Linked DNA regions of Pseudovibrio sp. Tun.PSC04-5.I4. The protein of the gene in region 2 interacts with the protein of the main gene of each other region in a pairwise test. Links are inferred from orthologs where the notes say so. Each region holds a gene or a part of one and is shown on either strand. Other genes may lie near its edges.

What was found.
Region 1: the proteins of cysK (region 2) and cysE interact in binary tests that used the Escherichia coli proteins (3 or more experiments, as listed by UniProt). The link is inferred for Pseudovibrio sp. Tun.PSC04-5.I4 from one-to-one orthologs.

The regions. Positions count from the first base shown.
Region 1 is NZ_FNLB01000006.1:4,323,428-4,339,481, forward strand. Bases 8,147-11,116 are described here. They hold cysE (serine O-acetyltransferase), read left to right. Parts: upstream 8,147-9,192; coding sequence 9,193-10,041; downstream 10,042-11,116. Other genes in these bases: BLS62_RS25285 (alpha/beta fold hydrolase), read left to right, coding at 8,147-8,987; BLS62_RS25295 (DUF3126 family protein), read left to right, coding at 10,125-10,340; BLS62_RS25300 (DUF6949 family protein), read left to right, coding at 10,606-10,917; BLS62_RS25305 (gamma carbonic anhydrase family protein), read left to right, coding at 10,973-11,116. Outside these bases: BLS62_RS25235 (TrkH family potassium uptake protein), read left to right, coding at 1-437; BLS62_RS25240 (TrkH family potassium uptake protein), read left to right, coding at 660-2,111; DNA/RNA nuclease SfsA, read left to right, coding at 2,136-2,840; BLS62_RS25250 (tetratricopeptide repeat protein), read right to left, coding at 2,845-3,495; BLS62_RS25255 (hypothetical protein), read right to left, coding at 3,500-4,027; gpt (xanthine phosphoribosyltransferase), read right to left, coding at 4,231-4,734; BLS62_RS25265 (competence/damage-inducible protein A), read right to left, coding at 4,745-5,485; BLS62_RS25270 (FAD-dependent oxidoreductase), read right to left, coding at 5,514-6,722; BLS62_RS25275 (zinc-finger domain-containing protein), read right to left, coding at 6,820-7,065; BLS62_RS25280 (alpha/beta fold hydrolase), read left to right, coding at 7,366-8,118; more of BLS62_RS25285, read left to right, coding at 8,115-8,146; more of BLS62_RS25305, read left to right, coding at 11,117-11,506; BLS62_RS25310 (transglutaminase-like cysteine peptidase), read right to left, coding at 11,582-12,202; BLS62_RS25315 (PilZ domain-containing protein), read right to left, coding at 12,576-13,211; BLS62_RS25320 (PAS domain-containing protein), read right to left, coding at 13,316-14,005; BLS62_RS25325 (rhomboid family intramembrane serine protease), read left to right, coding at 14,472-15,254; and 2 more genes.
Region 2 is NZ_FNLB01000006.1:2,995,126-2,999,188, forward strand. Bases 1-2,957 are described here. They hold cysK (cysteine synthase A), read right to left. Parts: upstream 1,984-2,957; coding sequence 1,018-1,983; downstream 1-1,017. Other genes in these bases: BLS62_RS19165 (bifunctional folylpolyglutamate synthase/dihydrofolate synthase), read left to right, coding at 1-908; BLS62_RS19175 (HAD family hydrolase), read right to left, coding at 2,244-2,921; dut (dUTP diphosphatase), read right to left, coding at 2,940-2,957. Also shown: more of dut, read right to left, coding at 2,958-3,386; BLS62_RS19185 (DODA-type extradiol aromatic ring-opening family dioxygenase), read left to right, coding at 3,599-4,063.

The DNA.
Region 1 (16,054 bases), 1.3 Mb from region 2 along the record:
CCTTTATTGGTGGGTGCACGGGGTCTACCAGTGGTGGGATTAAGATCTTCCGCTTCATCGTCTTTTTCGGCACAGTGCGTGCTTATATGAACAAGATGATCCGGCCAGACCAGGTTGTGCCGGTTCGCTATGGCGACACGAAAATCACGCCAGATCTTGCGTTTTCCGTCCTTGCCTTTCTCGTCGTTTACATGGCGACGGTGGGCATCATTACGGTCATCCTTGGTGGCCTTGGATTGGACCTTGTGACGGCGATGAGCGCAGCAACTACAGCAATCTCAAACGTGGGTCCTGGATTGGGTGACATTATTGGGCCAGTTGGCAACTTTGCTGACCTTCCAAGCAGTGCGAAGATAGTTTTGTCTGGAGCAATGTTACTGGGAAGACTTGAGCTGTTTACAGTGCTTGTGCTGTTTAATCCTGCTTTCTGGCGATAACGCTGCGTTCGCGGGTTCTCTCTCGCTGCAAATCTTCAATTCCGCATGCATTCTCTTTGAGTGAATAGGTAATTGACCGATTTAATCAATTGCCAGATATCTGCAATTAGCCTAAAACCTGTATCTTATTGAGCTTGTGAGCATACCGTTCTGGTCACGTCCTAACCGGGGCAATTTATGACTAACGGGCGAACAAAATGATGTTTGACGTCGGCGGTATTGATGTTGGTTTCCTTACGACCGGTTTTAAGTGTGCTTGGGTATCTTTATGTCGGCCTTGCGGCGGCAATGTTGATCCCGGCTTTAGTTGATGTTGTTTCTCGAAATGCTGATTGGCAGGCTTTTGTTCTTTCTGCTTTAATCACCGGCCTCTTTGGAATGCTGCTCATCGTTGCTATGGGCGGCGCCTTGCGTGATGGCCTTGATACGCGGCAGACATTTATCCTGACGACATTGTGCTGGGTGAGTTTGCCCGCGTTTGGAGCGCTCCCTTTTCTCTGGCTTGGTGTCGCTTATGTAGACGCTGCGTTTGAAGCTGTTTCGGGGTTTACAACGACGGGATCGACGGTCTTATCCGGCCTCGATTCTCTTCCGCCGGGCTTGTTGGTCTGGCGTTCGCTGATGCAGTGGATGGGCGGTGTTGGGATTGTCGTTATGGCGATTGTTCTTTTGCCGTTTTTGCGCATCGGTGGAATGCAACTTTTCCAAACTGAGAGCTCTGATCAGAGTGAAAAGATCGTAGGCCGTTCCATTGAGCTTATCCGTCTGATTGGTTTGACATATTTGTTTCTGACCAGCCTATGCATTATGTTCTTCTGGTTTTCTGGAATGACCATGTTTGATGCGTTTAATCATGGTCTCACAACAATTGCGACCGGCGGGTATTCCACCCATGATGACTCGTTTGGTTATTTCACCAATCCGGTGACCGGTTGGATTGCCATTGTCTTTATGGTCATTGGGTCTTTGCCGTTTGTTTTGATCATTCAAGCATTGCGCGGTCAGCCTTTGTTGTTGTGGCGAGATCCGCAAGTGCGGTCTTTCCTGTGGTTGATTGGTGTTATTTCCATTGCTCTGACGATCTACCTCGGGGCGTCTGGCAATGCAGATAGCTTTGGCAGTGCTGTTTTACAGTCTACGTTCAATGTGATTTCGGTTGTAACCGGCACGGGCTATGCCATGGGGGATTACACTTCGTGGGGTGCTCCAGTTATTGGCCTCGCGTTCCTGCTTAAGTTCGTTGGTGGGTGTACTGGGTCGACAACGGGCGGCATTAAAATCTTCCGCTTCCTCGTCTTCTTTGGAACCGTCATTGCGCATATGCGCCGGATGGTGCGTCCTAACCGCGTTATCTCTGTGACCTACGGAAACACGCACCTGACGCCTGAGCTGACCTTCTCGGTTTTGGCGTTTTTGGTGGTTTACATTGGCACCGTTGGTATTCTGACGTTGATCTTGTCCCTGTTCCATCTGGATCTTGTGACGGCAGTATCTGCTGCTGCGACATCCGTTGGTAATGTTGGCCCGGGTCTTGGAACGATGATCGGTCCTGCTGGCAACTTTGCTCCGCTTCCTGATCCGGTTAAGTGGATCCTATGTGTTGCTATGCTGATGGGCCGGTTGGAGTTGTTTACCGTTCTTATTCTTCTGGATCCGGATTTCTGGTCCAAATAATCAAACTAGAGTGGAGTGATCGCCATGCGATTTGAAAGTCAGTTGCTTACTGGCCGTCTGGTGAAGCGCTATAAGCGGTTTCTGTCCGATATTATTCTGGATGGGAGTGGTGAAGAGGTGATCGCTCATGTGGCCAACTCTGGTTCTATGATGGGGTTGAAGGATGAGGGGCTCAAAGTGTGGGTTTCTCCCTCCAACAATCCTAAACGTAAGCTGAAGTACTCTTGGGAAATGCTGGAAGTGGGTGGTGCTATGGTTGGCATCAACACCAGTAGACCTAACAAGTTAGTTGAAGAAGCAATTGAGGCTGGTCGCATTCCTGAGTTGACTGGCTATGAGACACTGCGGCGTGAAGTGAAGTATGGCCAGAATTCCCGCATTGATATTTTGCTGGAAGGGCCGAATGATCAGCTCACTTACGTTGAAGTGAAGAATGTAACACTTGCGCGGCAGCAGGGTATTGCTGAGTTCCCTGATGCAGTGACAGCGCGCGGGGCAAAGCATTTGGTTGAGCTTGGGGATATGGTCAAGGAAGGGCATCGTTCTGCAATGGTGTTTCTAATCCAGCGTGATGATTGTGATGCACTCACCTTGGCACGGGATATTGACCCCAAGTATGGCAAGATTTTTGATGAAGCCATTGCGGCTGGTGTTGAGGTTTATGCCATCGGCTGCCGCCTGACTGCAGAAGAGATTATTGCAGACAGGCCAATTGCAGTGAAATGCTAGGTTGCTATTGCAGAGCCTCTGGTGTTGCAGCTGGGATATCTCCGGCGATGTTTTTCTCTAGCTTCTGTGTTGCGGCTATTACATCCAGATAATACTGCGCGGCTTCATTGCCGTAATCTTGCAAGGATCGGGTGAGGTAGCGCTCTGCTTCCTCAAAACGTTGGGTGAGGAAGTACAGTTCCCCAAGGTTGCTGATTGTTGCGCGTTTGGTGAAGCTTTCCTCATTTATTGTGAGTGCCTCGGCCTGTTTGAGGAGACCTTCTGCATGGCTGAAATCGCCATGTTTCATCGCAACCCAGCCAGCTGTGTTGACGACAGACGTGTCCTCAATGTTCAGCTCGTGCCGAATAATGATGGCTTTGTTGAAGGCTGCTTTGGCGTTGGGATAGTCATCCAGCTCATGATAAGCGAGGCCGAGGTTGAAATACGCTCGGAAATAATCGGCTTTGCTTTCAACAACTTCCAACAGCTGCTCAACTGACTTTTTCGGATCATAAGTGTCAGGCCTAAAAGGTTGGCGCAGCATTCTTGCAAGTAGCGTTTTTGCCTCAAGTTCCGGGGATACGTCCTGTCCGAATTTATCCATGGCCCACGACGAGGAGAGGAATAAAAGGAGTGCAGTCATGCTAATCAATATCAGTTTGAGCAGTTTCATAGCTTCAGCCTCCCTGTAGCATTTCGAGTGTTTGCGAAGAGACTGGAGCCTCTGGTGGGCCAATTGCAGGTTGAACCGGCATGTTTCGTGCTGCATTGAGAGCTGCAAGCTGTGCTCTTATGGTGCGAATGATGTTGTGAACCTTGGCAGCATTGAGAACGACGGTGTCGTCCTCCCGGTATTCTCCTGTGTGCTGCCTATTGATTATTGGAACTTGTTGACCTTTGTGAAGCAGAACGACCTGACCTAGAGTGTCATCCCAAGCTGGTTGAGGCATGGTGATTGTTAGTTTGATTTTTTTCTCTGTCACCTGCGAGTTCACGTAGATCATGGCGATCTGAAGCGGAGCGGCGATGATCATGAACAGCATGGCCCCAATCATGAAAAATTTTGAAAGATTGACAGCAGCCTCTGTCGGCTTGTCATCTTTGATGACTTCGCGGATGTTTGTGTAAGCCAGATAGACGAAGAGGAAGGATAGGCCGAGGAAGCCGTAACCCAATATGGTGTCTATGTTATCGAACGGGTTCATCGAGCAGTTCCAGCACAGAGGGAGGATTTATTCCGTTCTCATTATAAGGGATGCCGAAGCGAACGTATGCTGAGTGTTATTTAGGGGTAGGCACAAATAAAAAGCCCCAGCTGATGCCGGGGCTTGAAAACAATTTGGAACTTCTAAGTCTCAAAGCGCGTATTCCTGTTTGGAAACCGGAACCCGCTTTGGGGGAATAGACTTTAGCCTGCAGTGTCTTTTGAGATTGGTGGCTGGAACTGCCAACCCATGTCCCAAGGGAAGTACACCCAGGTGTCCTGAGAAAGTTCGGTTACGATGGTGTCGGCAAGTTCTGCGCCCATTGGTTTTGCGTAGACAGCTGCGAAATGTGCTTTTGGAAGCATTTCGCGAACCACTCTTGCCGTTTTACCTGTGTCGACGAGATCGTCGATGACAAGGACGCCTTCTCCGCCGTCACTTCCAACGACTTTAGGGTCGATTGGCTTGATGACTCTCAGTTCGCCCTGATCATCGTAGTCGTGATAGGACGCAATACATACTGTTTCGATCATGCGAACGCCGAGTTCACGCGCAATAATGCCGGCTGGAACCAGACCACCGCGGGTGATGCAAACGATCGCTTTAAATTCGCCTTTGTCAGCAAGGCGCCAGGAGAGGGCCCGACAATCACGGTGGAACTGATCCCAGGAAACCGGGAAGGCTTTGGACTGCTGCTGATTTTCCATGTGTCTTCTTTCAAAGATATTTCGTCTTTGCGGTCTCTACGGCCGCTTGGACTGCTGCACTGGTCTGTTCCAGTACAACATTTGACCGGCATCGCACAACAATCTGTGTGGAAAATACGCCATCTTTTGATTGCGGGTATGATCCAATTGATGTTTCCGGGAATTTTTTCTGAATTTCCCCTAGGTCAGTTGCAATGCGACTCTCCGGCAGGGGGGCGTCAATAGCCTTGGAAAGCATCTTTAACCCAGTGTCCAGCGTTGGTGCTACTGCATCTACCATGGCCTGCATGATGGCTGGCACGCCTGCCATGACATGGACGTTTTCAATTTTGAAGCCCGGAGCGATTGATACTTTATTTTCGATGAGATCGGAGCCTTCCGGCAAACGTGCCATCCGTTGACGAGCTTGCGTGAAGTTTTCTGCGCCGTAGTGATCTTCCAACAGTTTGAATGCGCGTGGATCAAGGCCGATCGGAACGTTGAATGCTTTTGCAATTGCATCTGCTGTAATATCGTCGTGGGTCGGGCCGATGCCACCAGAGGTGAAAACATAGGTGTACTCGGCGCGTAATGCGTTGACGGCTTCCACAATCTTATCTTGCACATCCGGCACAATTCGAACTTCGTTCAGGTCAATGCCAATTTCAGTCAAATAAGATGCGAGGAACCTGATGTTTTTGTCTTTGGTTCGGCCTGACAGAATCTCGTCGCCGATTACAAGAAATGCTGCGGTGATTACCTTTTCAGTCATAAACTCGGTATTCCTCAAATAACTTGAACTATTTTTTTGGGTTGATGCAGTCGTCGGGTGTCCACTCGTAGACCCAGTCCAAACGATCCAGCAGTTGCTCTGGTGAGTTGGAGCGCATGACTAAATCCCGTGCGAGGCGCATAGGGAAGCCCATGTGGTAGATCCGTTGATTTCGCTTCACGAGTTTGCTCATCTTCTCAATACGAGGACGACGGGCATCTTCGTATGACTGAAGCGCATGCGGGGTCGCACCGTGAATATCTACCATTTTGGAAAGGACTGCCGCATCTTCAATGGCCATTGCTGCGCCTTGCGCGGCAAAAGGGAGCATTGCGTGGGCAGCATCCCCAATCAAGGTGATCGGACCTTTTGTCCATGCAGGCTTTATGTCGTTTTCACACAACGCCCAACGGGTCCAGGTTTCCGGAAGAAAAACAAGCCGCAATGCTTCCGGCGTCCATTTTCTGAAGTGTTTTCTTACTTCTTCTGAACCAACTTGATGTGACCAGCTGTCGTGGTCCCAGTTTTCTTTGGTGACGGCGACAACGTTAAGAAGTCTGCCGTTCTTTACCGGATACTGGACTAGATGTGCGTTTGATGCCATCCAAAGGCCTGAGGTGCTGAGTAAGTGTTCCAGATTGAACGGGGGTTCAGCAGTCGCCCTATAAGCGACAAACCCAGAATGTTTCGGGCCAGGATTGCCAAGCGTGTTCTGCCTAATCTGGGAACGTACCCCATCGGCGCCAATCAGTAGGTCAAACTGGCTTGGTATCTTGCTGTTTTCCTGCGCAAAAGCAAGACCTTGCAGAGTAACAGTCTCACCAGTGATGCTGGCATCTTCAACGGCGGTTTGCAGGTGGAGTGAGATTTCCGGGGTCTGGTTCACAGCTTCAACCAGAAGCGCCTGCAAATCAGCTCTATGGATGACGTAATAGGGCGCGCCGTAACGGTCCTCAGCAATGCGGCCGAGGGGAACAGTCGCCAGATGCGCACCATCATGTCCAGAGCGAACGTTTACGCTTGCAGGAGATACTGCGCGGGACATTAAGGCCGGTCCGAGACCAAGTGCCTGCAGGCAACGCATAGCATTTGCTGAAAGTTGAATGCCTGCGCCTGCTTCTGAGAGTTCAGTCGCCGCATCAAACAGGTGAACACTATGCCCTTTGCGGGATAGATAAAGTGCAGCCGTTAAGCCAGCAATGCCGGCGCCTGCAATGGCTATTTTTTTTGGTATCATTACGCAGTTTACCTGCCGCGCTTTGCCGGGAGGAAAAGCCTTTGGGCATCGCAGCGGTATGTCTGGTTATTCGTCTATCATTTGAATAATGAGGCACTTAAGCCGCATCAGGCGTCCAAACACAATCTTCAGGCTGAGACTGATTAGATTTGAGCTTAGGATCGTGATTGTAAAGTGTAGAGCAATAAGGGCACACAACGCTGCCTTCTGAACCCATATCCAAGAAAATATGTGGGTGGTCCATAGGTGGGTTAGCACCGATGCACATGAATTCCTTAGCACCAATATGGATTGCGTCTACTCCATGGCTATTATGGAAGTGCGGTACGACTTTATCGGCCATTTGTTTTGCTCTGCTCCAAAGAACCAAATTTTATGAGACAATAGATTGGTTCATTCAAAAAGAACAGGTTCATTGCGCCTATGATTTATCACTAACGTATGCGGTCCACAGTTGTACTGTGAATTTTCACGTAGCTTTGAACTGTTCTACTCGCTTTATGGTTGTTGATTTGGTGCTTGGTTAGGTTGTGAATTGATGAAGGATTAATCCAAAGTGATAGATCTTCAGCCTTTCCTTTCCTCTAGGCAGGCTTTAACTTCGCATGTTCATAGAGTTTCCTTTACGTATGCGTCAGGTTCAATGCCTATATTTTCTAATAATGATCACCCTATTGCCTATCTCGATGAAGGAGAGGGCGATCCGATTCTTCTGATCCACGGATTTGCGTCCAACAAACATGTGAACTGGGTGTATCCTGGTTGGGTCGATCTTTTGGTGAAAGATGGTCGCCGGGTCATTGCAATCGATAACCGTGGTCACGGCGAGAGCTACAAATACTATGAGGCTGAGGACTACGGTGCGCCGGTGATGGCGAAAGACGCCCTCAAGCTGTTGGATCACCTTTATATCGATCAAGCTGATTTGCTTGGTTACTCCATGGGTACGCGCATTTCTGCCTTTTGTGCGCTGCAGGCCCCTGATCGGGTTCGTTCACTCACCCTTGGTGGAATGGGTTATGGTTTGATTTCCGGTGTTGGTAATCCAGAGCCTATTATTGAAGGTTTGCTTGCCGAACGGATTTCTGATGTGAAAGACCGGACTGGCCGTGCCTTCCGTGCGTTTGCAGAGCAGACTAAATCTGATCGTCGCGCTCTGGCTGCCTGTATGCAATCAGCTCGCAAGCCCATCTCTGAGGAAATGATCTCCACCATCACGGCTCCGACGCTTATTGCCGTGGGGACAAACGACGATATTGCCGGTGACCCGCAAGCCTTGGCCGATTTGATGCCAAATGCCGAGTTTCTGGAAATTGCCAACCGGGATCATATGACAGCGGTTGGCGATAAGATTTTCAAAAAAGGCACATTAGAATTTTTGGAGCAATTTTCATGAGTAAACTGACTTGCGAATTTATTGGCGCTGACGGTAATCGGATTGTTGCGGACAGATTTGGTCATGAAGGTCAGTCTGTCATGTTGATGCACGGTGGCGGGCAGACAAGACATTCGTGGGGTAAAACTGCCGAGGGAATTGCTGATGCCGGTATGCAGGCTTTCTGTCTTGATATGCGCGGGCATGGGGATAGTGCTTGGGTAGATGGAGAGAAATACTTCTTCTCTGATTTTGGTGCGGATGTCGCCGCGGTTGCCGCTCAGGTTTTTGAGCAAACGGGTAGCAAACCAATTGCTATCGGCGCTTCTTTAGGCGGGTTGGCCTCTATTATGGCGGAGGGGGCTTTACGCCCGGGAGCACTGGCGGGTGTTATTCTTGTTGATGTGACGCCTCGGCTTGACGAAGGCGGCGTAAACAAAGTTCTTTCGTTCATGGCAGAAAAAGTAAATGACGGCTTTGGTAGCGTTGAAGAAGCTGCTGATATGATCGCCTCCTACTTGCCTCACCGGAAACGCCCGAAATCACTGGATGGCCTCTCTAAGAACCTTCGTTTGAGGGAAGATGGCCGTTATCGCTGGCATTGGGATCCGCGCTTTATTACTCATCATGCCAATCGTGTGGATGTGAAAGAGCGAGTGCAGTCTGAGCTTTTGGAAGCGGCGGCTAACCTTAAAGTGCCAAGTTTGTTGGTGAGAGGGGCGGCCTCTGAGCTTGTCAAACAAAGCCATGTAGATGAATTTCTTGAACTGGTTCCGCATGCTCAATTCACAGATGTGAAAGACGCCGGTCATATGGTGGCAGGAGATGTGAATGATGCTTTTACCGCAGCCATCATGCCGTTTTTGAGAGAGTACCAAGCTGCTGCCTAAAAATAGAATGGATTTCTGTATTTTGTTTGAAATGTAGTTCTCCTTTCTCTTTAGTCCTTTGGCTTTGGTACGGATTTTCTCTAATGGCGATAATGCGTGATGTACTATAGGCGGATAATTCAAATCGGGTAGGTGGGGCTTGGAATGATTTGGTCCGCACCTATGTAAGATTGAACAGGTCCTACATATAAAGGAACGCTCTTTCATGGTGCAATTATCTTCAAGTAGCCCCAAGGAGGTTGCCTCCCATGATCCAGTTTGGGATCGTGTGAAAGCAGAAGCGCAAGCCATGGCTAGTTCTGAGCCAGCGCTTGCCTCATTCGTTTACGAAACCGTCCTGAACCATGCCTCCTTAGAAGAAGCAATCGTTCACCGTGTAGCTGATCGATTGGGACACGTTGTTGTGTCTTCTTCTCTTATTCGCCAGACTTATCTGGATGTGCTGGAACAAGCCCCCGAGATTTCTCAAGCCTTCCGTGTTGATTTGTCTGCAGTCTTTGACCGTGATCCTATTTGCGACCGGTTTTTGGAGCCGCTTCTCTATTTTAAGGGATTCCACGCTCTTCAGACACACCGATTAGCCAACTGGTTGTGGTTTAAAGGCCGAGAAGATTTTGCGCTTTATCTGCAAAGCCGCAGTTCCGAAGTGTTCCAGATGGATATTCATCCTCAAGTTCCGATGGGGCGAGGGGTCTTTTTCGATCATGGAACCGGTATTGTGATTGGTGGTACTGCCATTATTGAGGACGATGTCTCTATTCTGCAGGGAGTTACTCTTGGTGGAACCGGTAAGGTTTCCGGTGATCGGCATCCAAAAATTCGCCACGGTGTCTTGATCGGTGCTGGTGCTAAGATTTTAGGTAACTTGGAAATTGGCCATTGCTCTCGAATAGCTGCCGGGTCCGTTGTGTTAAAAGATGTGGATCCATGCACAACAGTGGCTGGTGTTCCTGCTAAGGTTGTGGGTGAAGCAGGATGCGATCAACCTGCCCGGGCCATGGATCAAATGATAGGTCAAGGTCAAGAACTTTCCTCGCAAAACAAACAAGGATAAGCTGGTTTCATAGGGTTGGCACGGCGGCAAACTTGTATATTTTGTGCTCAAAGTTTGATGTTGAAATTGGTAAGGAGACGGCTGTGAAGCCTGATGAAATTCGTAAGGTGCAAGCCTTCATGCGTAACGCTTTCAAATCACCAGATCTGGAAGTTCGTGCACGTTCGAACAAAGATGACTCTGCTGAAGTTTTCATTAACAACGAGTTTCTCGGCATTGTTTTCCGTGATGAGGAAGATGGTGAGCTGAGCTGGGGCTTCCAGATGGCTATTCTTGAAATCGACGTTGAAGGCCTCTAAGGCTTTTATCTGATTGCAAGCGCAAATATTAGGGCTCCTTCGGGAGCCCTTTTTTGTGTCAGAAGATGGCACAAGCGCTGTCTTAGTTGTTTTGTTTCGAGACACTGTTTGATCTGCATATTACCTCTGAAGATTGCCAATACCCCTTAGTTAAATATTACCAAGAAGTTAACGCGATTAGCCAAGGCGGCATGCCTTTTGCTTCTATCAAAGCTGTATTGCGTTTGGGCTTGTGAAAGCTCGCAGGTATTTGGGGGAGCACATAGTGGGTGAGTTGTTCATTGCAGTGTTTATTGCTGCATCCGGCTTTATCGTTGCAGGAATATGCGGAAGTTTCTATCAACTGGTGACAGGAGAACCGCCGCGGTTCTTTGGTGAAGCGAAGGGCCCGATCTCCAGCCTTATTGCGATTGCGCTGTGGATCTTTGCCGGCCCGTTTATGTTTATGCGCTACGCGATCGAAGGATATTTCAGGGAGAGTTTTCGGCCAAGTATGTTAGCGGCGGCAGGTGGATTGGCCGCTATGTGGAGCATCTGCTCGGGAACATTCATCCTGAGTTTTCTCTTGGCACTTTGATAGGGCTCTATGGTAGATTGCACGAGATTTGAATTGTACAATCTAGGAGAAGTGTGTGCCTTTTTACAAACTCGGAGATCGTAGTCCTAAGGTTCCTGAGAACGGCAATTATTGGGTCGCTCCGTGTGCGAGCTTGATTGGTCATATCCAGCTTGACGAAGAATCAAATGTTTGGTTTGGAGCGGTGCTGCGCGGTGATAATGAACTCATTCACATTGGTGCACGTTCCAACGTTCAAGATGGATCTGTTTTACATACAGATTTGGGATACCCGCTCGTAATTGGACCTAATTGCACCATTGGTCACAAAGCAATTTTGCATGGATGTACCGTTGGAGAAGGCTCTCTTATCGGCATGGGGGCAACTATTCTGAATGGGGCGAAGATTGGTAAGGGCTGCATCATTGGTGCCAATGCACTGATCCCAGAGGGTAAAGTTATTCCTGACGGCTCACTGGTGGTTGGTATGCCAGGTAAGGTTGTCCGTGATCTGGATGACGCAACCAAGGATATGCTTATCCGTTCTGCGGATGGCTATGTGCTCAATGCCAAGCGGTTTAAAGAGCAACTGGTTGAAGTTGAAATTTAAGAAGTGACTATAGCCGAGAAACACAAAAGCCGCGGACACCAGTCCAAGGCTTTTCTTGCCAAGATTGAAAAACTGTTATTCCGGGATACTTGCGACGGTGGTTACACGTTTATCGGAAATTGAGGACCACGCTGCTGCGTGACGTGCGGATTGACGCTTTACATAGCGATAAGGCGTTGAGTACCAAGGCAGGATCGAAGAGACTTGGTTGTCTAAAATGAGGTCGCCCTGATCTGTTCTGACGCTAAGAACAGCGTGCCCGCCATTATTTAGATCTTTCACAACAGTAATAAGAAGAGCGCTTTTTGGCCAACCTAGTTTTGCCAGTTGCCGCTGCTTCTCCAATACGTACTCCTCACAGTCGCCAGCACCTTGCGGATAAGTCCAGTATTCCGCGACACCGAAAAGTTGTTCGTCGGTGAACGGGCGAACCTCTTGGTTGATGGTGGCATTGATGTTGAGAAGTTCCTGCCAGCGCTCTTTTGTCAGGCGCACAACAAGTGGAGTTTTGGTGCCGTACTGGCACTGCTGGGGGTAGTTCTGACAAAACTCTACGTGTCCTATCGGTGCGCTTGCCCGACCGATCACTGGCATAAACCTACCAGGAATCTGCTCAGCATTTGCTTGCGTAGCGAATATTAGGCCACCTAACGCGATACCAAAAACACTTTTCGCGAATAGCTTAAATTCAAACACCAGTAGTGCCCTCCAATCTTGGCTGGCTCTACTTTCATTCGATCAGTTTTATTTGGTCCTAAACTTTAAAGTCAGTATTTAATAAAAATATTGTCAGTTTTTATTCAAATACAACTTGTAATCTAATTAAATAATAGGCAAATAAGACGCTAATTAAATTCAAATTTTATGTAATTTAGATTCCTGCAGAAAACAGTCATTTCATGAGCTTGGGGAAGGAGTATGTCGACCCATAACCCTGTTTGCGTTCACTCATAGAACAGCGAAGTATGCGCTTGGCATGGGATTACCACGTCGGATATTTTTTTGTAAATTTGTTATAAACCTGAGGAAAGTCCATCAGAATTAGAGAATCGCACTTTGTTTTGCTGCCTCAACGTTTTTCTGGATTTGAAATGTGGTGTTCCAGGAGTTCCTGGTTCTGAATTGCTGCGAATTCTACGGCGACCCCATCTTCGAAATGACGGATTACGCGAGCACGCATCTTGCCAAGGGTAATTGGTGTGCCGAGTGCTGGGCGAACGTCTGTTTTTAATGCGGCACCAGACAGAGAGACATCGACTATGCGACAATCATATTCTCGGTTATCCGGCATGATGATCTTTGTCATTGGCTTCTTTGGAATGAAACGGTCGAAGCGACGATCCTCAGACAGGTTCAACTCGTCTTTATTTGCCAGCCATGTGAGGACAGATGCCAGTTTGTCTCGTTTACGAGCGCTGGCATTTACCGTCATTGAAAATCCGCCGTCAATTTCTCGGACAATCTTACCTTCAACACGGCCAATATGGTCGAGGTAGGCAACTACGCGCTCGCCAATTGTTCCCATTACAGGAGAGATGAGAGCTGCACCGCCGGGTGACATGTTTACCACCTGACATGGGTACTCCCGTCTGTCTTCCAACATAAAGCGGCCTAAGACGTTGATTTCTACGCGAGAAAAACGACGTTTGTCAGGTTCTTTTGCTGCCAGAGCAGTAATTCGTTGGGTGGCTAAGCGCCCTGCCATTTTCTAAGAACCTCGAGCACGCAATTAATGATTAACTGGAAACACGGGTCATACCCTAAAAAAACAATGTTAACAGAATGGTAACTGCGTTCGTTAATTGCTACTTATATTTTCCCACCATCAACAACTCGCAGGTGTCCAACCTGTCGACTGCCCGGCAGCTGCATCAGTTTTGGTGCCGGATTTGCTGGAGTTTGGTGCGTTCTGCTGGTTCTTGGCTCCATAGGGCCGACTGAACGGTGAGCAGGTGTGCCAAAATGTGGGACATAATCGTTTTCATCAGTAAACAGGGGAGAATCTTCATCTGGCCAAATGAGACGCAGGCTATTGACGGATTGTTTGTTTATTGCTTGCACGCCGAGCCAGAATGGACGCTTAAGCGGGGCCATACATCCTAGGATACGTGTGCAGCCTTCACCTTGTACGCGAATCGGCAGCAACAACAACTCAAGATCTACGGACTGACCCATTTCTGTTGCGCCTGTAAAACTGATCACTGCCGCCGCGCCGTCTTGAGTGATGGCTGAAAGCATTGCTGAGACGGCCTGTTGGTCTTTTTTCTGCCATCCATCAAGGAAGTTGCGACCTTTTAATTCGCGGCAGAACAAAGAACACAGCCGCGTTCCAGCAAGGCGGAAACGGAAAGTATCTGTATTCGAAAGTTCCAAAATGAAGGTATCACCCAGCACGCTTTTGATTGCGGAAGGTTGGATATCCCCCCGTTCAGGGGCTGGGCGTTCGGCTCGTATTTCGTCCCAGTATTCAAAAAGTATACGTGATGCGCCGTGTTTCATTTTCCTACCATCCCCAGTCCCGTTTGTTGGGTCATCCCTTTGGACCAGTGTCCTTTTTATGGACAACTTTAACTATCCTCAGGTCTATGGTGGGGAATAAGCAGGGAGCATGCCAAGTCATTGAATAATTAAAATTTTAGTAAAAAATTAACGTTAACAAAAGGTTTAAGTTGTGCTTATGTTGAGCTGACTTCATTGTGGTTGTGTTGTCTCATTTGAACCCTGAGGCCTCACGAATTGAGCTAATTTTTGGCCGAACGCCTCGTGATTTTCGCTTGAACAAGTAGAGAATCTATAAGAAGCACGATGCCAGATAGGGAGCAGCTCCAATTAACCGTCGGCATCTTGGGGGAGAGCCGGCGGTTTTTTGTGTCTAATGGTTCTTCTTCAAATACTCAGAGTGCTTGCGAAGCATGCCAACATGTCCTAGTTCAAAATGGGACAGTTAATTTGGGTCTGTAGTGAAATGAACCAGCACCACGACGAACACATGAAAAATGGCCAGCCGGACTTTGAGCCGCTTCCACCCAAAAGGGAGCCAATGTTCAACCTACCGGGTGTGGTTGTAGGGCTCTCGCTAGTTTTCATTGGCATTCATTTAATAAGAACTTATGTCCTCAACTCAAATGCTGATGTTCAAACGCTTTTGTTGTTTGCCTTCTGGCCTGTGAGATATGTTGCTGGGTTTACTGCGGATTATTCATGGCCAGGTGGAACTGCGTCTTCAATCTGGAGTTTTCTGAGTTACGGATTTTTGCATGGCAGCGCCACACATCTAGGATTTAATGTGTTGTGGATGGCTGTGTTTGGCAGTGCGGTCGCTCGACGATTTGGAGCGGGGCGCTTTTTGCTTCTGTCTGCAATTTGTGCCGTTGCAGGTGCTGGGGCGCACTTAGCAACCAACTGGGGGCAAAGCATTCCTGTCATTGGTGCCTCTGCCGCAGTTTCTGGACAAATGGCAGCTTCTTTGCGGTTCATTTTTGAGATGGGTGGTCCGTTGGGTTCTTTTAGAGGGAAGGATGCGAGGGCTTACACTGTTCCTGCTCGGCCTTTGATGGCCGCTTTAGGTGACCGGCAAGTTCTGACATTTGTTTTAGTGTGGTTTGCACTTAACTTTGTCTTTGGCGTTTGGTCTGCGCCGATTGCTGGTGAAGGTTCCAGCATTGCGTGGCAAGCTCACGTAGGAGGCTTTATTGCGGGCCTCGTGTTATTCCCGCTTCTGGGCCCCGTTCGCCGATACCAAAAATGACAGTTTAAATGTTAGCTGACTACATATATTAACAGCACCGGAGATGTGGTCTAGGCAAGCTCAGTTTTATTTGTCATGATGCCGTAGGGTTAGGATGTTGTTTTTCCTTTTTTAACTTGAAAGAAGGATGACATAGACAAACGAGGAGGTCGCCATGACAGTTGCTGCCATTCTAAACGGTAAAGGGCGAGACGTTTATACGGAACCAAGCACCCGTAGCTTAAACGAAATTTGTTCGAGCTTAGGCGGGCGCCGCGTAGGCGCGATTATTCTATGTAATGAGCCGGGTATTATTGTCGGAGTCGTTTCAGAACGTGATGTCGTGAAAGCTATTTCGTTGGAAGGGCCGGATGTTCTGACCCAACCAGTAAGCGAATATATGACGAAAGAGGTTGCTGTTTGCGGAGAAGGTGATTCTGTGAACGGCGTTATGGCACGTATGACTGAAGGGCGCTTCCGTCACATGCCTGTTGTGGAAGATGGCAAGCTCATCGGGCTTGTTTCAATCGGTGATATTGTGAAGTACAGAATTGCACAGGTTGAACAGGAAGCGAAAGACATGCGCAACTACATTCAAGCTGTATAAGCGATCAAAATATTCTGCTGTGCTTACCCAAGCACAGCAGTTTCAGGGCTGCATTTCTGCTAGTTGATGAATTTCTGGCAGAGCTCGACACGTGGTTTCATAGCCCACCCGTATTGCCTCTTCTCCGCGATGAAAATCAAACAGCCCCAAATGCGACAAGCGCAGCGTGAGAATGGTGTCTGGCGGGTCCCCCGCAAGTCTGGAGCGGCCAATC
Region 2 (4,063 bases):
AAGTTGGTTTGGGTGGTGTTTTGGATGCAACCAATGTCATTGAAAAACCACTGGTGAGTGTGATTACGCCAATCTCCAAGGATCACGAAAACTTTTTGGGTAACAGCCTTGAAGGGATCGCGCTGGAAAAAGCGGGAATTATCAAACCCGGATGCCCTGTGGTGGTTGGACCACAGACCGATGCTATTCGCGATTTAATTGAAAACACGGCTGGACGTCTTCGTGCTCCAGTTTGGTTTCAGGGTCAGGAGTTTTCCGCCTGGGACGAGGGGGGACGGCTCGTTTATCAAGATGAGTTGGGCCTGTTAGATTTGTCTCCACCAAAGCTTGCCGGCTTCCATCAAATCTCAAACTCCGGCCTGGCACTTGCAGCGATCCGCGCAGCAGGCTTGCTTGAGGGAGATGATGCGCAAAACGTTTGCGACAAGGCACTCCGCTCCATCAATTGGCCAGCGCGGATGCAGCCGCTTTATGAAGGCGCGTTGTTTGATGAGCTTCCGAAAAACTGTGAAATCTGGGTGGATGGTGGCCATAACCCCGGAGCGGCTGAAGTCATTGCCTCATTTCTAGCGGACCTCACCGATAAAGCATCCCGGCCAACCTATCTCGTGATGGGTATGATGAACACAAAGGACCCGGAAGGTTTCTTCGAGCAGTTCGAGGGCTTGGCGAAACATGTCCTATGTGTGCCACTAACAACCACACAGGCAGGGCGCTCTCCCATTGAACTGGCCGAAATTGCAAAGGCCTCTGGTCTTTCTGCGTCAGCTCACGGCAATCTGGACCGCGCTATAGCGGAAATTTCTCGGCGATCTAAACTGGATAATGAAGCACCTCGTATTTTGTTTGGTGGTTCTCTCTATCTTGCTGGCGAAATACTGGCTCGAAACGGCACGCTACCAGAGTAAGTAGGCATCGATTCAGATGCGAAACATTTATGAATTCGGACTCGAAATAACCAAATCAGCAAAAAGGGAGGCTCCCGCCTCCCTAAAATTCCCAGAAAATCAATTCCGTTTAACCTTCCAAACCTTCAAAAAGTGCGGTTGAAAGGTAACGTTCTGCGAAGCTTGGGATGATGATGACGATGTTTTTGCCTGCCATTTCATCTCGCTTTCCAACTTCAATTGCGGCTTTTAAAGCAGCGCCTGAGGAGATACCGACAGGGACGCCTTCCGTTTTCGCGACTTCCCGAGACAGTGCGAATGAATCTTCGTTAGAGACAGTCACGACTTCATCGTAAATTCCGGTATCCAGAACACCTGGCACAAAACCAGCGCCAATACCTTGAATTTTATGGGGACCAGGCTGGCCGCCGGAAAGCAGAGGGCTATCCGCAGGCTCTACAGCAACAACGTGCAAGTTTGGATTGCGTTCCTTGAGCACCTGAGACGTGCCTGTGATGGTTCCACCCGTTCCAATGCCAGAAACGAATACGTCTACGTGGCCGTCTGTATCGTTCCAGATTTCTTCCGCTGTGGTTTTGCGGTGAATTTCTGGGTTTGCCGGATTTTCGAACTGCTGAGGAATGATGGCATCAGGCAGTTCTTGCTGAAGTTCTTCAGCGCGGGCAATAGCGCCCTTCATGCCCTTTGGTCCTTCTGTCAGGTCGATCTCAGCACCCAGAAGCTTTAGCATTTTTCGGCGTTCAATGGACATGGTCTCAGGCATCACAAGGATGAGCCTATATCCTTTCGCTGCCGCAACAAATGCAAGTGCGATACCCGTATTACCAGAGGTTGGTTCAATCAGCGTGGTTTTGCCGGCCACGATTTTACCGGAGGCTTCCATCGCTTCAATCATAGCAACACCGATACGATCTTTCACGCTTGAGATCGGGTTGAAGAACTCAAGTTTGGCAAGCAAGTTTGCTTTGACACCATGAGCTTTCGCCAAGCGATCCAAACGCACGATTGGCGTATTGCCGATTGTCTCTGTGATTGAAGAGTAAATTTTTCCACGACCGGGTTTGGAAGTGCTCATCGAAATCCCCTTTGCGCAATCTAACTAAATCAATTTGAGCCCGTTTCTACCTCAAGAATCTAAAGGCCTAGGCTCATGAAACTCTGATTGAAATGTAGGTAGTGCTAAGGGTGTTTTCGAGGTTTCAAAAACCCCAAAAACCGTAACTGGTAGAATTGAGTTGCTAAATTAGGCCATAAAATAGAAATACGTTCTATCACAAGTTGAGATTAGGACTGACTTTCACATCATCTCCGGTTTAGCTTTGCAGAAGGGATTTTTTATACTGACATTTTTGCGATTTCATTTAGGCCAAGCAGTGTTGGTAACTCCGACATATCACCGAACGTGACAGCGCCAAGCGATTTGGCCTGCGCAATATCGGCATTTGCATCGCCAGTGTAATTGAATACGCGCATACCCGCCGCTTTTGCCGCTTTGATGCCAGCAATACTGTCTTCGATGACAACGCACTGCTCGGGCTTAAAGCCCATACCTTTTGCTGCATAAAGGAAGATATCCGGTGCGGGTTTGCCCATTTTGCAATCCTGAGCGGAATAGAGCACATCTTTAAAGGTATCCCAGAGCCCAGATGAGCCGAGTGTCATCTGCATCTTCTCGTAACGACCAGAGGAGCCGACGCAGAATGGTATGCCTGCCGTTTTGAGATGCGCAACCATATCCAAAATACCCGGAATTGGTTCGATACCAGTTTCAAACGCTTTGAGATCCGCCAAACGCACTTGAGCGGCCCAGTCCTCTGGCAGTTTAGTACCGCTTAAGCGCTCTGCTTCTTCTTTAATGGTATCCATCGCCGTTCCGGTAAAACGGTGATGGCATTCCAAAGGAGAGAAATCCAAGCCGATCTCTTTCATGAAGCCTGACAAGACTTCATTCGCAATTGTTTCGGTGTCAACAAGCACCCCATCGCAATCAAAAATCACCAGTTCCGGCTTCATGCTAATTCCTTGTATTTCTTAGAGTCCTGAGGAGCCAAACCCGCCAGATCCGCGCTCTGTGGTTTCTAACTGCTGCACTTCTTCGATGAGAACCTGTGTAACAGGAGCAACTACCATCTGAGCGATCCGCATACCACGTTCAATTATGAACGCTTCCTCGCCAAGGTTGATGAGAATGACTTTCACTTCACCGCGATAGTCAGCATCAATAGTACCCGGCGTATTGAGTACCGTAACACCATGCTTGGCCGCCAAACCTGACCGGGGGCGAACTTGCCCCTCGTGCCCGTCTGGAAGAGCGATGGAAAGGCCCGTTGGCACCATTGCGCGCTTTCCCGGTTGCAATTCAATACTCTCAGTATTTGCAGCTCTTAAATCCAAACCAGCTGCTTGAATGGATTGATAGGCTGGAAGCTCTAGACCTTCGCCGTGGGGAAGGCGCGTAATTTTAAGCGTTTTCGTCATCTGAATGCCTATTGATATGCGACCACCTATCTAGCAGGAGAATTCCGTTCCTTCCAGTGCTGGATTTCAAGAAGACACGCACTGACGAACTGATTGGTGCACTATTAGTGAACAGTCCTATCAATTTTAATGCCATTGGCGAGCATTACTGAATGGATTATGTTCACTTGGACGAAAATTTCATCAACATAACGAAACGAAAAGCGTTTCACATGAAACAATCCCCTTTATTTCTACCCCATGGCGCGCCGGACCTCGCAGTGAGCGAACATCTGGCATCCTACCAATTTTTACAAAACCTCCCCGGTTCAGAGACTTCCCCGCAAGCGATTGTGGTGGTCTCACCCCATTGGCAAACTGAGCGATTAGCGCTCAACGCCGCCGGTCCCCTGAAGACAATTCATGATTTTCGCGGTTTTACGCGTGAACTTCATGAAATTGAATACCCCGCCGAAGCACCAGCTTGGTTGGTCCATAAAGTTCAGGATGCCGTTACACGCTACGGACTGGCAATTATTGAGGATGACACATGGGGACTGGACCACGGGGCATGGGTACCGCTCAGCCTTGTCTATCCCGAGGGCGGAATCCCGATTGTTCAGGTCTCATTGCCGCATTCTTATGGCCGGGAAGACAGTTATCACCTGGGCAGAGCGTTATCGTCGCTGAGTAACGAG